One region of the Mesorhizobium sp. GW821-FHT07A06 genome, then DNA from elsewhere that is predicted to be linked to it. Evidence: riboswitches for the same ligand, from Rfam matches in the RefSeq annotation. Region 1 holds a riboswitch; the other holds the start of a gene.

Region 1 (8,128 bases):
TCAAGGGCAAGGCCTCGCTCGGCTTCATCCCGCTCGGCAAGATCAAGCCGGTTCAATAGCGCTGCCATGGCAAGACCAGCGAGGCTCCTGAGTGTCGGCGCGCTGACGCTGGACACCATTCTGCGTGTCGAGACGCTGCCCGCGCATCAGGGAAAATTCATCGCCTCCGACGGCGTCCAGATCGCCTCTGGCATGGCCACCAGCGCGGCCTGCGCCGCGCATCGCCTGGGCGCCGACGTGTCGCTGTGGGCGAGTGCCGGCGATGATCCGGTCGGCGATCAACTGATTGCCGGGATCGAGGCCGAAGGCGTCGACTGCAGCTATGTGCGCCGCGTCAGCGGCGCCCGCTCGGCGCTGGCATCGATCCTGGTCGACGCCCATGGCGAACGCATCATCGTGCCTTTCTATGACAGTTTGGCCCAGACCGATCCCGATTCTTTGCCTTTCGCCGACATCGCGGCATTCGATGCCGTGCTGGCCGACGTGCGCTGGCCGGGTGCGGCGGCCCTTGCCCTGAAGGCGGCACGCGCCGCCGGCCGGCCTGCGATTCTCGACGCCGATACCGCGCCGCTGGCGGTGCTGGAGCAGCTGTTGCCGCTGGCTTCGCACATCGTCGCCTCGGAGCCGGCGGTTCGCATCATATGCGGCCAGGCGATGGATCTGGGGATCGCTTGCACTGACCTCGCCTCCCGCACCGACGCCCTCGTCGCGGTCACCGGCGGCGCGGCGGGCACCTGGTGGTTCGATCGCGCGGCGGGATCATCCCGCCATGTCGCGGCGCCAAGGATCAGGGCGGTCGACACGCTCGCCGCCGGCGACGTCTTTCACGGCGCCTTTGCCGTCGGGCTGGCGGAAGCCATGCCGGTCGAGCAGGCCATGCGCTTTGCCAGCGCCGCCGCCGCGCTCAAGTGCCTGCGCTTCGGCGGCAGGCTCGGCGCGCCGGATCGGGCCGAGACACTGGCCATGGTCGCGGCGACATGGCCTGAAACAGCCTAATTCTTCGACGGGTGCTCGATCGCCTGACGGCCGAAATCGGGCACATCAATGTCCTGGCCCGCCTCGATGATCGAGCGGCGCACCGCGCGGGTGCGGGTGAACAGGTCGAACAGCTTCTCGCCGTCGCCCCAGCGGATCGCCCGCTGCAGGAACGCCAGGTCTTCCGAGAACCGCGCCAGCATTTCGAGGATGGCATCCTTGTTGTGCAGACACACGTCCCGCCACATGGTCGGGTCGGAGGCGGCCAGGCGCGTGAAGTCGCGAAAGCCGGAGGCGGAATATTTGATCACTTCCGTCTTGGTCACCGATTCCAGATCGTCGGCGGTGCCGACGATGTTGTAGGCGATAATGTGCGGCAAATGCGAAACGATGGCGAGCGTCATGTCGTGATGCTGTGGGTCCATCGTGTCGATGTTGGCGCCGCAGCGGCGCCAGAATTCCGACAGCTTCTCCAGCGCGTCCGGATCGGTGCCCGGCAGCGGCGTGAAGATGCACCAGCGATTGTCGAACAGGTCGGCGAAACCGGCATCCGGTCCGGATTTCTCGGTACCCGCCAGCGGATGGCCCGGAATGAAATGGACGCCATCGGGCACATGCGGCTGCATCTGCGCGATGACGGAGGCCTTGGTCGAGCCGACATCGGTGAGGATCGCGCCCTTCTTCAGCGCCGGCGCGATCTCCTGCGCCACCGCGCCGGACGAGCCGACCGGCACCGAGACGATGATCAGATCGGCGTCGCGGACCGCTTCCCTCGCATCGGTCGTATAGGAATCACCCAGCCCAAGCTCCCGCGCCCGCGCCAGCGTCGCCGCGCTGCGGGTCGAGATGGCAACGTGGCCGGCAAGGCCCTCGCGGCGGATGACGCGGGCCAGCGACGAGCCGATCAGGCCGATGCCGACCAGCGCGATCTTTTCAAACATCGGTGATGTCATGGCGTTAGAGCTTTCGGGCGTTCTAGCTTTTCAGGAATGTCGTGAGCGCGGCAACGACGCCGCGATTGGCCTCTTCGGTGCCAACGGTCATGCGCAGCGCGTTGGGGAAGCCGTAGCCGGAAACGCGCCGCAGTATGTAACCGCGCGCGGTCAGGTAATCGTCCGCCGCCGCCGCCGAATGCTTCTGGTCGTCGGGAAAATGAATGAGGAGGAAATTGCCGACGCTGGGCGTTACCCGCAACCCAAGCCCGGTCATCTCTGCGCTCAGCCAGGTGAGCCAGGTCTCGTTATGCGCCACGCTGCGCTCGACATGGGCGCGGTCGCGGATCGCGGCGATGCCGGCCTCGATCGCAGTCGCATTGACATTGAAGGGACCGCGCACGCGGTTGATGGCGTCGACGATGTGCATCGGCCCGTACATCCAGCCGATCCGCGCTCCGCCAAGGCCGATCTTGGAGAAGGTGCGCGTCATCACCACGTTCTCGGCGCTGCCGACCAGTTCGATGCCGGCTTCGTAGTCGTTGCGGCGGACATATTCGGCATAGGCCGCGTCGAGCACCAGCAGCACATGTTTGGGCAGGCCGGCATGCAGGCGGCGCACCTCCTGGAACGGCACATAGGTGCCGGTCGGATTGTTGGGATTGGCGAGGAACACGATCTTGGTTCTCGGCGTGACGGCGGCCAGCATTGCATCGATGTCGGCGCGCTCGTCGGTCTCCTTGACCGCGATCGGCGCGGCACCGGCCGACTGGATGTAGATCTTGTAGACCATGAAGGCGTGTTCGGTGAATATGGCCTCATCGCCTGGCGCCAGATAGGTCTGTGCCAACAGGCCGAGGATCTCGTCGGAGCCGTTGGAGCAGATAATGTTCTGCGCGTTGAGGCCATGCACCTCGGCGATCGCCTCGCGCAGCCGCCTGGCGGTGCCGTCGGGATAGACGTCGAGCCTGGCGGCGACGTCGCGCGCGGCCTCGATCGCCTTCGGTGACGGACCGAGCGGGTTCTCGTTCGACGACAGCTTGTAGACCTTGGCGACACCGGCCGGCGCCGTGCTCTTGCCGGGCACATAGGCGTCTATGTCCATGATGCCCGCGCGCGGGGTTGGACGTGCCTGATCCGGTGTCTGGTTCATTTTTTGCAAAATCCGTCGAAAATGCCTCCATCCGGAGGCCGCAGCGGAAATACAAGTCATGGCCGGCAATGTCGAGAGGCGGCGGTGGGGCCAGCAGCCGGCCCGGTTTCCGGCCCGGGCTCCGGCATTGACGGCGAGGCGGGCGAGTTCTAGAAGGACAGTGACAGTTCCGTGGTGATTTGGCCGGTCGGCTTGCAGCCACGTTAAACAATTCGCTAAAGGGCCGTTTGCGTGACGTAACCGGCTTTGCGAAGGCAATGCCGGTTTTTTATTGTCCGCGGCCGGCCGGACAAAACGCATCGGCGGCGATTTTTCGTCGGCCATGATGCAGCAAGTGAGTACGTGAATGGCCGCTCCGCGTGCAGGAAAGACCAACAACGAGGCCGACCAACCGTCGAGCCCGGTGTTGCGCTTCGGGCCCGACCAGCCGCTCAAGCTCGACGCCGGCACGCTTTTGTCGCCGTTCCAGATCGCCTACCAGACCTATGGCACGCTGAACGATGCCCGCTCCAATGCCATTCTCGTCTGCCATGCGCTGACCGGCGACCAGCATGTCGCCAACACCAACCCGGTGACCGGCAAGCCGGGCTGGTGGGAAGTGCTGATCGGCCCCGCCAGGATCATCGACACCAACCGTTTCTTCGTCATCTGCTCCAACGTGATCGGTGGCTGCCTGGGCTCCACCGGTCCGGCCTCGACCAACCCCGTCACCGGCAAGCCCTATGGGCTCGACCTGCCTGTCATCACCATTCGCGACATGGTGCGTGCGCAGCAGATGCTGATCGATCATTTCGGCATCGAAAAGCTGTTTTGCGTGCTTGGCGGCTCGATGGGCGGCATGCAGGTGCTGGAATGGGCGTCGAGCTACCCCGAGCGTGTCTTTTCGGCGCTGCCGATCGCCACGGGTGCCCGCCATTCCTCGCAGAACATCGCCTTCCATGAAGTCGGCCGGCAGGCCGTCATGGCCGATCCGGACTGGCACGGCGGCAAATATTTCGAGCACGGCAAGCGCCCGGAAAAGGGCCTGGCGGTGGCGCGCATGGCGGCCCACATCACCTATCTGTCGGAAGCAGCTTTGCACCGTAAATTCGGCCGCAATCTGCAGGATCGCGACCACCTGACTTTCGGCTTCGACGCCGACTTCCAGATAGAAAGCTATCTGCGCCACCAAGGCATGACCTTCGTCGACCGCTTCGACGCAAACTCCTATCTCTACATGACGCGGTCGATGGATTATTTCGACCTCGCCGCCGATCATGGCGGCAGGCTGGCGGATGCCTTTGCCGGCACCAAGACCCGCTTCTGCCTGGTGTCGTTCACATCGGACTGGCTGTTTCCGACCGAGGAGAGCCGCTCCATCGTGCACGCGCTCAACGCCGCCGGCGCCTCGGTATCCTTCGTCGAGATCGAGACCGATCGCGGCCATGACGCCTTCCTGCTCGACGAGCCGGAACTGTTCGCCGCCATCAACGGCTTCATCGGCTCGGCGGCCCGCGCCAGAGGGCTGAGCGCATGACCCCGGAACGTCGCGGACTTTCAGGATCGGGATCATGCGCCACACAGGAGGCGATATCATGAGCGTCAACGGCAGCCAGCGCGTCGACCTCGAGGTCGTCGCCAACCTTATCCCGCCACAGTCGCGCGTGCTCGACGTGGGATCGGGCGACGGCTCCTTGCTTGAATTGCTGCAGGAAACCAAACAGGTCGACGGTCGCGGGCTTGAACTGTCGCAGCGCGGCGTCAACGAATGTGTGGCGCGCGGCCTCTCTGTCATCCAGGGCGATGCCGACAAGGATCTCGAATTCTATCCCGACAAGGGTTTTGACTTCGTCGTCCTGTCGCAGACCTTGCAGGCGACCCGCAACCCGAAACTGGTGCTCGACGAATTGCTCAGGATCGGCAACAGGGCGATCGTCTCTTTCCCCAATTTCGGCCATTGGCGGGTGCGCCTGTCGCTGTTCGTCAAGGGCCGCATGCCGGTGACCCAGGACCTGCCCTACTCCTGGTACGACACGCCCAACATCCATTTCTGCACCATCCGTGACTTCGTCAACCTGTGCGAGGAACTTGGCGCGACGGTGGAAAAGGCGACCGCGCTCGACGCCGCCGGCCAGAGGATCGGCCTGTCGATGCCCTGGTGGTTCTGGAATTTCTTCGGCCAGCAGGCGGTGTTCTTGCTGAAGCGGTAAGGCACGGAACGTCTAGCCCAGGACATCCGTGGCCTTGTGCGGATGGTCGACACCGTCGGCGAACACCACATCGGATTGGGAATTGTCCGTGCGCAGGGCCAGTATTGCCTGATAAGCGGGCGAATCATACCACCGGCGCATCTGCCGCCGGTCGGGAAACTCGATGATGATGAGGTTGCCCGGCCAATCGTTCTCGATCACCTCCAGATTGCCGCCATGGACCAGGAAGCGGCCGCTGAAAGGTTCCAGCGTGGCATCGATCCTGTACAGATATTCGACGATCTGCGGACCCATACTGACCTGGCGCATATGGGCAACGGCGTAAGCGGCCATGACGTAACTCCCTTGTCGAGCGAGGCCGATTTGCCGACCTCGTGGCTGCAGATTGCCAAAGGGAGTGACGAGACTCGATTACGCCTGAGGTAATAGGCCGACATCGATCCACCGCGCACGAATCACCCTTGAGCGCGAGCGAAACCGCATCCCTATTGGGGCGTGGAGGCCCAAAATCGGCGTTTCACGGCGCCCGGCCGGCTCCGCCAAGCCTACCGGTCGAGTTCCGGGAAATAGGGATCCGACAGGAATCGCCTGTCCCGTTCGCCCTTCAGGCAGTCGATCGGCGCGTCCGCTTCGACGGGAATGATCTCGGCCTTGTCTTGAATGCCGCTCACTTCGAGGATCAGCTTGCGCCGGATGGCGGTGGAAAATTCGGCGGCCGCGTGGATCGGCAGCACGAAGGAGCCAGGCCCGCCGGTCACGCACTGCGCATAATACTGGTCGAGATGGCTGAAGGTCGGCGACGGGTTGATCAGGATCGGCAGGCCGTTGATGACGATGCCTTTGGCGATGGCCGCGTCGCGCGTGGCGGTGACCGGCGGCCCGATATTGTTGGGACCATCGCCCGATATATCGATGACGCTGCGTTCGCCGGCGAAGTTCGTCCTGTCGAAAAGCCCGGCACCGAAGGCAAGCGCGGTGGAAATCGAGGTGCCGCGAAAACTCCGGAACGGGCGCGCCGCCACCTTGTCGGCAAAGCTGTTGGCGCTTTGCGCGCTATCGATGATCTGCCAGCCGATGATCGCGTCATCGCGCACGGTGCCCGCCCATTCGAAATAGGCGAGCGCGATGCGGCCCGTATTGCCGGACCGGACGGCCTGGATGAAGTCGGGATGCCGCAGCGCCTCGACATAGCCGGCGCGTTGCAACGCGAACTCCTTCTCATCCATCGACAACGAGATGTCGACCGCCAGGACCAGTTCGACATCGACCGCCAGCGCCGGTGGCGAGGCAATGGGCGCAGCCTGCGCGCAGGTGAGACAGGCAATCAGAAGAGCATCAAACATGGCGGCGCCAGGGTTGTTTCCCCTGAAAATCTTCCGCCGCGATCACGGCAAAATAAGGTTTTGCGCAGGCAGCCGGAGAAACAGCCTACTTCTTGCGGCGAACGGCGGGTGGCGGATCGATGGCGCCGGCCCTGACACGGGCGGGTTTCAGCGCCGGCGCAGCGGAATCCTTCACGATCGTCAAACCGCGCGGAAAGAACTGATTGTTGTGCTGGCCGCGCCCGATATTGATGATCGTGGCTCCCGTCAGGTGCTTTTCCAGCATCGCCAGCACGCGTCGCAGCGCGGGTCCATCGAACGCATCCATCGCTTCGTCGATGATCACCCATTTCGGCTGCCGCAGGGCGAGCCTGGCCACGCCCAGCAAGCGCTGTTCGTCATCACCCAACTCATGGTCCCACCGCCCGACACGGTCGAGCGACGACGACAGCCGTTCAAGACCTACCTCGGCCAGCACCGCCGAAATGTCGGCATCGCTCGCGGGCGCATGCCCGTTGGCGTGATTGAGCACCTCGCGCAGGGTGCCCGCGGGCAAATACGGGACACGTGGCACGAAGATGAGGGTTTCTCCCGCCGGCAGGCCGATCTTTCCGCCGCCCCAGGGCCAAAGCCCGGCGATGGCGCGGAAGAACAGCGTCTTGCCAGCGCCCGGCTCGCCGGTGATCATGACGCGCTCGCCGGGGCGGATTTCGACATGTTCGTCGGAGAGTTTTGTGCAGCCCTCCGGCGAGGCCACTTCGAGCTTCTCGAAGGTCAGGCTGCCATTGGCATTTTGGTCGAAGGTGATGCGCTTTTCGGTGTCGTGCAGCACATCGGTTTCATTGAGCGCGATACGGAAATCGGCGACGCGCATCAGCGTGGCGCGCCAGTCGGCGATGCTGCCGATATTGTTGATGAACCAGCGCAACGACGAGTGGACCTGGTTGAAGGCGCCGACCGCCATCATCAGCCCGCCAAAGCTGATATCGCCCGAGAAATAGACCGGCGAAGCGACCAGGATCGGTGCCACGACGGTGATCCAGCCATAGGTATCGGTCACCCAGGAGAGGTTGATCTGGGCGGTATAGATGCGCCGCATGGCGCCCAGCACCGTGCCGAGGTCGAGTTCGAGCCGCCGCCTGGCATCGTCCTCGCCATGGTAGAGCGCGATGGCATCGACATTCTCGTTGACGCGCACCATCGAGGAGCGCAGCTCCGCTTCGCGCGTGTAGCGGTCGCTGTTCAGGCTGATGAGCGGGCGCCCGACCAGCCAGCTCAGCCAGGAGGCGGTGCCGGCGTAGAGAAACGCGGCCCAGACCATGTAGCCCGGTATGGCCAGCGACCAGCCGTTGACGTGGAAGACGAAACCTGAGGACAGTTCCCACAGCACACCGACGAAGGAGACGAGCAGGATGAGCGACTGCAGGAGCCCGACGCCGAGGTCCGTCGACAGGTCCGACAGATGCGCCGCGTCCTGCTGCATGCGCTGATCGGGATTGACGCCGATGGCGCCGGCGTTGGCCAGCCGGAAGGCGCGCGCCGGCCGCATCCACTGGT
Region 2 (8,128 bases), on a different contig from region 1:
ACCCGCTCCATGCCGAACGGCAGGTGATCAAGGGCATCGACATCAACGTGCGCAAGGGCGAGGTGGTCGGCATTGCCGGGCTGATGGGCGCTGGCCGAACCGAATTCGCAATGAGCCTGTTCGGCCGCTCGTATGGCCGCCGCATCACCGGCGAGGTGCTGCTCAAGGGCAAGCAGATCGATGTCTCGTCGGTGAGCAAGGCGGTCGAACACGGCATCGCCTATGTCACCGAGGACCGCAAGACCTACGGTCTCAACCTCATCGACCACATCAAGCACAACATAACACTCGCCAATCTCGGCGGCGTGTCGCGCCACAGCGTCATCGATGATCTGCGCGAGCTCGCCATCGCCAACGACTATCGCAAGAAGACGAACATCCGTGCATCGAGCGTCTATCAGATGACCGGCAATCTCTCGGGCGGCAACCAGCAGAAGGTGGTGCTGTCGAAATGGCTGTTCGCCGACCCGGACGTGCTGATCCTCGACGAGCCGACACGCGGCATCGATGTCGGCGCCAAGTACGAAATCTATACGATCATCGCGCGTCTTGCCTCGGAAGGTAAGGCGATCGTGGTCATCTCGTCGGAGATGCCGGAATTGCTCGGCATCACCGACCGCATCTACGTCATGAACGAAGGGCGCATCGTGGGCGAAATGCCCGCGGCGGACGCAAGCCAGGAAAAAATAATGCGCGCCATCGTTCGGGGAGAAGGAAAAGCAGCATGAGCACCGAAAGCGCCCCCGCCCCGCAGGGCAACGTCGCCGAAGAACAACGTCCACGCATCGCCGTCTCGGCGCTGACGGCGAACCTGCGCGAATACGGTCTGATCATCGCGCTGATCGTCATCATGCTGTTCTTTCAGTTCACCACGTCGGGAACGCTGTTCAAGCCGGTGAACCTCAGCAATCTGGTGCAGCAGAACTCCTTCATCATCGTGATGGCGCTGGGCATGCTGCTGGTTATCGTTTCCGGCTATATCGACCTCAGCGTCGGATCGGTCGCGGGCTTCATCGGAGCGCTGGCGGCAAACATGATGGTCATCTGGCAGCTCGGGCCCCTCAGCAATCCGCTGGTGGTGTCCATCGTCTGCCTGATCGTGGGCGGCCTTATCGGCGCGGCGCAAGGCTACTGGATCGCCTATCACCGAATACCGAGCTTCATCGTGACGCTGGCTGGCATGCTGATCTTCCGCGGCATCTGCCAGGCGCTGCTGGGCGGCGGATCCTCGGTGGGGCCACTTCCAGACGAATTCAAGGCGCTGAGCTCCGGCTTCATACCGGACGTGATCGGCCCGCTGACGCTGATCCCACCGACGGTGAATGCCGCCGGCAAGACCATCATGGGCAGCGGCCTGACGCTGCATATGACGACGATCGTGCTGGGCGTGATCGCCGTGCTGGCCTATGCCTATTTCGGGCTGCGCACCCGGCGCAAGCGCGAGCGCCATGGCTATGAGGCCGAACCCTTCCCCCTGTTCGTCGTCAAGACGCTGGTCGCCAGCGCGCTGGCGCTGTTCCTGGTCTATGAGTTCGCCAGTTACAGGGGACTGCCGGTGGTACTCCTCGTCATGGGCGTGCTGATCTCGCTGTTCGTCTTCGTCACCAAGCGTATGACCATCGGCCGTCGCATCTACGCAATGGGTGGCAACGCCAAGGCGGCGCAGCTGTCGGGCATCAACACCGAGCGGCTGACGCTTTACGTGTTCATCAACATGGGCGTGCTGTCGGCGCTCGGCGGCCTGATCATCGCTGCCCGCCTCGGCCAGGCCGTGCCGGCGGCGGGTCTGGGCTCGGAGCTCGACGTCATCGCCGCCGTCTTCATCGGTGGCGCCTCGGCGATGGGCGGCGTCGGCCAGGTCATCGGCGCCGTGGTCGGCGGCTTCATCATGGGCGTGATGAACAACGGCATGTCGATCATGGGCGTCAACGTCGACTGGCAGCAAGTGGTCAAAGGCCTGGTTCTGCTCGGCGCCGTGATCTTCGACGTCTACAACAAGAACAAGGCCTGACAGGTTTAGGCGAGGCAAGCAGGAGGCATACGATCGCGGCGCGGCCGGCAAGTTGTCGGCATCAGGAGATCCCCCGGGGGATCAAGCCCGCGAGCGCAATCCGGACGAAGAGTTCAACCCGTGGCGCGGCTAGGTCCGAGCCGCGCAGGTCAAGGTTTGCCAGGAGGCAGCCGGGCCAAGACACATGAGAGAGGACTGACCATGCTGATCTCGCAGATTCTCGACGACGCCGACACCATTCGTGTCGTTGCCCGCAGCGGCGGCAAGACCCGGATCATCAACGGCGCCCGCAGCGTCTATTCGCTGGCCATGGAAGCTGCCCGCACCGGCGTCGGCCTTGCCACGCTGATCGAGCGCAAGGGGCTTGGCGAGACGATCGATCTCGACTTGGCCTACAAGAAGGGGCGGCTGTTGTCGCCGATCAACCATCCCGATCCGGCTCACCTGCATCTCACCGGTACGGGCTTGACGCATCTCGGCTCGGCGGCGACGCGCGATTCCATGCACAAGAAGCTCAGCACCGATGGCGAGGAGCAGCTCACCGATTCCATGAAGATGTTCCGAATGGGCCTGGAGGGCGGCAAGCCCGCCAAAGGCCAGGTCGGCGTGCAGCCGGAATGGTTCTACAAGGGCAACGGCACCATGGCCGTGGCGCCAGGTGCGGCGCTCCTGTCACCGGCCTTCGCCAAGGACGCCGGGGAAGAGCCAGAGGTGGCCGGCATCTATGTCATCGGCGACGACGGCGCGCCCTTCCGTGTCGGCTTCACGCTGTCGAACGAATTTTCCGACCACGTGACCGAGCGCGTGAACTATCTCTTCCTCGCCCATTCCAAGCTGCGCAATGCCTCGTTCGGGCCGGAGATCCTGATCGGCGACCTGCCTTCCGATATCAGGGGCACGTCGCGCATCGTGCGCGACGGCGAGACACTGTGGGAAAAGCCGTTCCTGTCAGGCGAAGCGAACATGTCGCACACCATCGCCAATCTCGAACACCATCATTTCAAATATTCGGCGTTCCGCCAGCCGGGCGACGTGCATGTGCACATGTTCGGCACAGCGACGCTGTCCTTCGCCGATGGCGTCAAGACCGAGGCCGGCGATGTATTCGAGATCGAGGCTGGGGATTTCGGCCTGCCGCTGCGCAATCCGCTGGAGATCGAAAAGCCTGTGAAGGTCGCGGTGAAGGCTCTGTAAGGCGCTCGTTACTGGAGTGCGTCGAGAAGGGCAATGCTTGGCCCCAAAGCCTTTTCCGCCGGGGCGACGCCGGTCGTGTCAACGCCGTCGACCTGCGTCAACCGAGAAATGATATGGTCGCTCAGCGCCCTGACGGCTGGGCGCATGAACCGGATGGATGGGTAAGCGATGAACAATTCGCTTGGCCGTACCTCGTAGTCGGGCAAGATTCGAACGAGCCGCCCAGCCTTCAAATCCTCGGACACGAGAAGAAGCTGAACCGGTCCAGCGGCATGGCCGCTCAGGACCGTATTTGCGATCACGCTCGCATCGTTCGTACGCAGGATCGAATGAACCGCCACTTCCGTCTGCTCAAAACCTTTGATGAGCGCGAGCATGTTGCGGGAGGACAGTACGGCCGGAGTAACGACAAGATCAGCCACGGCCAGTTGATCGAGCGTGTCTATAGGTCCGACCCTTCGCAGGAAAGACGGACTGGCAACCAAAATTCGACGAACCTGACCGATGCGCCGAACAATAACTTCTTGCGCCTCCGGGCGCCCATAGCGGATTGCAAGGTCGAAATTTTCATAGACCAGATCGACCATCCTGTTTTCGAGAACAAGCTCCACCGTCACCTTCGGATGCCTGCGTTGAAACTCCATCACGATTGGATGCAGATTTTTCGCCCCGATGCATGAGGGAGTATGAACACGAATACCGCCCTCGATCACACCGGCGTCCGATCGCACACCTTCCAAAGCGGCGTCGATCTGGGCCAAGGGAGTCCGGCTCGCATCATATAGTGCCCTGCCTTCCGGCGTGGGTCTGACGTGGCGCGCCGAACGCTCCAGGAGCCGGGCCTGGAGATGTTTCTCCAGGTTCGAGACAAGCTTTGATACCGCAGGCTGGGAAATGGCCAAGTCTCGCGCGGCGCCTGTTATCGACCCTCTCTCGACGGTCCGCAAGAAGGCCCTCAAGGCTGCAGCGACGTCCATAGTATTCCAATCAGTTATTGAAGCTATAAATCAATTCTCATTGCTTATGCCAAGGAGGCTGGTCATATCAAGACGAAATTTGCCAAGGAGATTATGACCTTGAATCGTAGAGGGTTTCTGATCGCCACGCCGTTGGTGCTTGCCGGCTGCGCCACCAACGCCACCGTGCCTTTGCTTCCGGCCACCGCCCCGCCGACGGCGGATCCACATTATCTTTCGATGTACGCCGCCGTACCTGGCGAGCCGTTCCCGGTCGACGCGATCGACCTGTCGCGGATCGTCGACCCAAAGTATCTACGCCGCGAAGTGGCCTATGCAGGAAGCGAGCGTCCCGGGACGGTAGTTGTCGATCCCAATGAAAAATTCGCGTATCTGGTTCTGGAACAGGGCCGGGCCATACGCTATGGCGTTGGTGTGGGAAAGGTGGAATCTTTCAATTTTCAAGGCGAGGCGGTGATCGCCTGGAAGCAGAAATGGCCACGCTGGACCCCGACGCAGGACATGATAGGCCGCGATCCCGAGCGCTACGGCCCCTTGCGCAACGGTCTTGCGGGAGGACCGCGAAATCCTCTCGGCCCTCGCGCACTCTACCTTCATCGCAACGGGCGCGACACGCTTTACCGGCTCCATGGCACAATCGAGCCATGGACGATCGGCACAAAGGTTTCCTCGGGGTGCATCCGTCTGCTCAATCAGGATATTATAGACCTGTACGACCGGGTTCCCGAAGGCAGCAAAGCTGTTGTCCTGCCGATCAAGTCTCAAGCGGTAGCTTAGACCAACCATCATCTATCGATCGGCCTCATGGCACCGCGCGGCCTTCTGGACGCGCAAGGTAGGCCCGAGACTTGATCCCAGCGAAGTCAGGCAGACCGGGCTGTAAAGATCACCGCGCGGCGCGGAAGTGCTTGGACAGCTTCAGGCCTTGCGCCTGGTAGTTGGAGCCCAGATCGGTGCCGTAGAGCGCCTGCGGTCGCTTCAGCATGTGCTCGTAGACCAGCCGGCCGACGATCTGGCCGTGGTCGAGGATGAAAGGTACCTCGTGGCTGCGCACTTCGAGCACGGCACGGCTGCCGGTACCGCCGGCCGCCGAATGGCCGAAGCCTGGGTCGAAGAAGCCGGCATAATGCACGCGGAATTCGCCGACCAGCGGGTCGAATGGCGTCATCTCGGCTGCGTAGAGCGGCGGCACATGTACCGCCTCCTGGCTGACGAGGATGTAGAATTCGTCAGGATCGAGCACCAGCTCGCCGGCGCCGCTCTTGTGGATCGGCTCCCAGAAATCGACGACATCCTGCGCCGCGCGCTTGTCGACATCGACAAGGCCGGTGTGATGCTTGCCGCGATAACCGACCAGCCCGTCACTGTCGCCCTTGAGATCGATCGACAGCGCGATGCCGCCGCCCGAAATATTCGGCGGCTCGGTGGCGACCAGCATTTGCGCGCGGTGCAGTTCATGCAGTTCGGCTTCCGCGAGCAGCGCGTTGCCGGTGCGAAAGCGGATCTGCGACAGGCGCGAACCGGTGCGCACGACGATCGGGAAAGTGCGTGGGCTGACTTCCAGATAGAGCGGACCGCTGTAGCCGGCCGCGATCTTGTCGAACTCGTGGCCACGGTCCGTCATGACGCGGGTGAAGATGTCGAGCCGCCCCGTCGAACTTTTCGGATTGGCCGAGGCGGAAATTTCCGCCGGCAATGCCAGGCTTTCAAGCAAGGGCACGATGTAGACGCAGCCGGTTTCCAGCACCGCGCCGTCGGCAAGATTGATCTCGTGCAGCTTCAGCCGGTCGAGCTTCTCCGAAACCTTGTGATTGGGGCCGGGCAGGAAGGAGGCCCGCACTCGCCAGGCCTTGTCGCCGAGTCTCAGATCGAGACTGGCCGGCTGGATCTGGTCGGCATCGAGCGCGCGCGTCGACTTCAGCGCCCCAGACTGGAACAGCGCCGAAATGTCCTGATCGGGAAGAATGCCCGTCTCTCGCAAGGCTTCGCTCCTAGAGGGCAGGCTGTGTCGAACCCGCCTGGTACAAACCTCTTAATGAAGCCGGCAATTGACGCAAGCGTGGGACGGGTCTAAAGGGTCTTTATCCCGTGGTGATTTGGCCGGTCGGCTTGCAGCCACGTTAAACAAGTCGCTAAAGGACCGTCGGGCCGCAAGGCCGTATGGACCGGTTGCGACTTTCGCGGCCGGTTTTTTTGTGTCTGGAATAAAGCGATGAGCACCAAGAAGCGCAACTGGAAGCCTCAGACAGCCCTCGTGCATGGCGGAACCCTGCGGTCCGGCTTCGGCGAAACCTCCGAGGCGATGTATCTGACGCAGGGCTATGTCTACAAGACGGCGCAGGCGGCAGAAGCCCGTTTCAAGGGCGAGGAACCAGGTTTCATCTATTCCCGCTACGCCAATCCGACCGTCGACATGTTCGAAAAGCGCATGTGCGCGCTCGAAGGCGCGGAGGATGCGCGCGCCACGGCATCGGGCATGGCCGCGGTCACAGCGGCCCTTCTGTGCAGCGTCAAGGCCGGCGACCATATCGTGGCGGCGCGCGCGCTGTTCGGCTCCTGCCGCTGGGTGGTCGAGACGCTGGCGCCGCGATACGGCATCGAGGCCACGCTGGTCGACGGCACCGACATCGCCAATTGGGAAAAGGCGGTCAGGCCCAACACCAAGCTCTTCTTCCTGGAAAGCCCGACCAACCCGACACTGGAAGTGGTCGACATATCAGCCGTCGCCGCACTGGCCAATTCAATCGGCGCGCGGCTTGTCGTCGACAATGTCTTCGCCACGCCCTTGCAGCAAAAGCCGTTGCAGCTTGGCGCGCATATCGTCGTCTATTCGGCGACCAAGCACATTGACGGCCAGGGCCGCTGTCTCGGCGGCGTGATCCTGTCGGACAAGAAGTGGATCGACGAGAACCTGCACGACTATTTCCGCCATACCGGCCCCAGCCTGTCGCCCTTCAATGCCTGGACGCTGCTGAAGGGCCTGGAGACGCTGCCGCTGCGCGTGCGCCAGCAGACCGAGAGCGCTGGCAGGATCGCCGATTTTCTCGCCGAGCAGCCGCAGATCGCGCGTGTCATCTATCCCGGCCGCGCCGACCACCCGCAGGCCGATATCGTCAAGAAGCAGATGTCGGGTGGCTCGACGCTGATCTGCCTCGATGTCAAGGGCGGCAAGCAGGCAGCCTTCGCCCTGCAGAATGCACTCGACATCGTGCTGATCTCGAACAACCTTGGCGACGCCAAGAGCCTGATCACCCATCCGGCGACGACGACGCACAAGAATTTGAGCGACGAAGCCCGCGCCGAACTCGGCATCGGGCCCGGTACGTTGAGATTGTCGGCCGGCCTGGAAGACACCGACGACCTTCTGGAGGACATCGCACAGGCGTTGAAAGCCGCCCAATAGCAGGCCGTCCAGACGGCGTCGACCGCGGCGGGTTCAAGCGCGCGACGGCGTCTCTTCAAGTTCGGCGGCCTTGGTGCCGATGGTCATCGCGTTGCCGCGCCAGTCGACAGCGCCGCCGAGCCAGCCGCGCGCCCACATGGCTGGAAGCATCAAGTCCCGCACAATCATCGCCGCGACCATACGCGGCGACAGGTACCAGCCGTTGGACCAGGCCAGTGCGCATTCCGGAAGGTAGAAGGCCGCAAGCACGGCGACGGCTGTCAGCGGCAGGCTGAAGCCGGCGCTTGCCGCCGCACCCAGCGCAAGCACCAGCGGCACCCCCGCGCCGGTCAGGATTTCAGGCGCGAAGAACAGAGGAAAGGTAACGCGGCGCAGGCGCGCCCAGCGAGCCTGGCGGGACCAGATCTCGCCAAGCGTGCGGCGGCCAAGCGGCTGTTCGAAGGGCGAAGCGACGAGATTGACGCGCAGGCCGACCCCATTGACCAGCTTGGTCGCGGCGGCGTCCTCGGCGATTTCGGCTGCCAGCGCGCGGATGCCGCCATT

The links. A riboswitch is a leader RNA that binds a small molecule or an ion and turns the genes downstream of it on or off. The one in region 1 is predicted to bind S-adenosylmethionine.
Region 2: another riboswitch for S-adenosylmethionine. It lies ahead of AC07SZ_RS23675 (O-succinylhomoserine sulfhydrylase); the one in region 1 lies ahead of metX (homoserine O-acetyltransferase MetX).

The regions. Positions count from the first base shown of each region.
Region 1 is NZ_JBWKRC010000004.1:82,587-90,714, reverse strand. It holds gene AC07SZ_RS14675 (DUF2125 domain-containing protein) at 1-59, shown strand, start outside; gene AC07SZ_RS14670 (sugar kinase) at 67-996, shown strand; gene AC07SZ_RS14665 (prephenate/arogenate dehydrogenase family protein) at 993-1,928, opposite strand; gene hisC (histidinol-phosphate transaminase) at 1,951-3,060, opposite strand; SAM riboswitch at 3,222-3,299, shown strand; gene metX (homoserine O-acetyltransferase MetX) at 3,407-4,576, shown strand; gene metW (methionine biosynthesis protein MetW) at 4,635-5,249, shown strand; gene AC07SZ_RS14645 (DUF1330 domain-containing protein) at 5,262-5,582, opposite strand; gene AC07SZ_RS14640 (DUF1194 domain-containing protein) at 5,795-6,592, opposite strand; gene AC07SZ_RS14635 (ABC transporter ATP-binding protein/permease) at 6,678-8,128, opposite strand, start outside.
Region 2 is NZ_JBWKRC010000008.1:29,675-37,802, forward strand. It holds gene mmsA (multiple monosaccharide ABC transporter ATP-binding protein) at 1-728, shown strand, start outside; gene mmsB (multiple monosaccharide ABC transporter permease) at 725-2,011, shown strand; gene araD1 (AraD1 family protein) at 2,213-3,205, shown strand; gene AC07SZ_RS23660 (LysR family transcriptional regulator) at 3,214-4,182, opposite strand; gene AC07SZ_RS23665 (L,D-transpeptidase) at 4,276-4,959, shown strand; gene AC07SZ_RS23670 (2'-deoxycytidine 5'-triphosphate deaminase) at 5,069-6,163, opposite strand; SAM riboswitch at 6,261-6,338, shown strand; gene AC07SZ_RS23675 (O-succinylhomoserine sulfhydrylase) at 6,395-7,585, shown strand; gene AC07SZ_RS23680 (ceramide glucosyltransferase) at 7,619-8,128, opposite strand, start outside.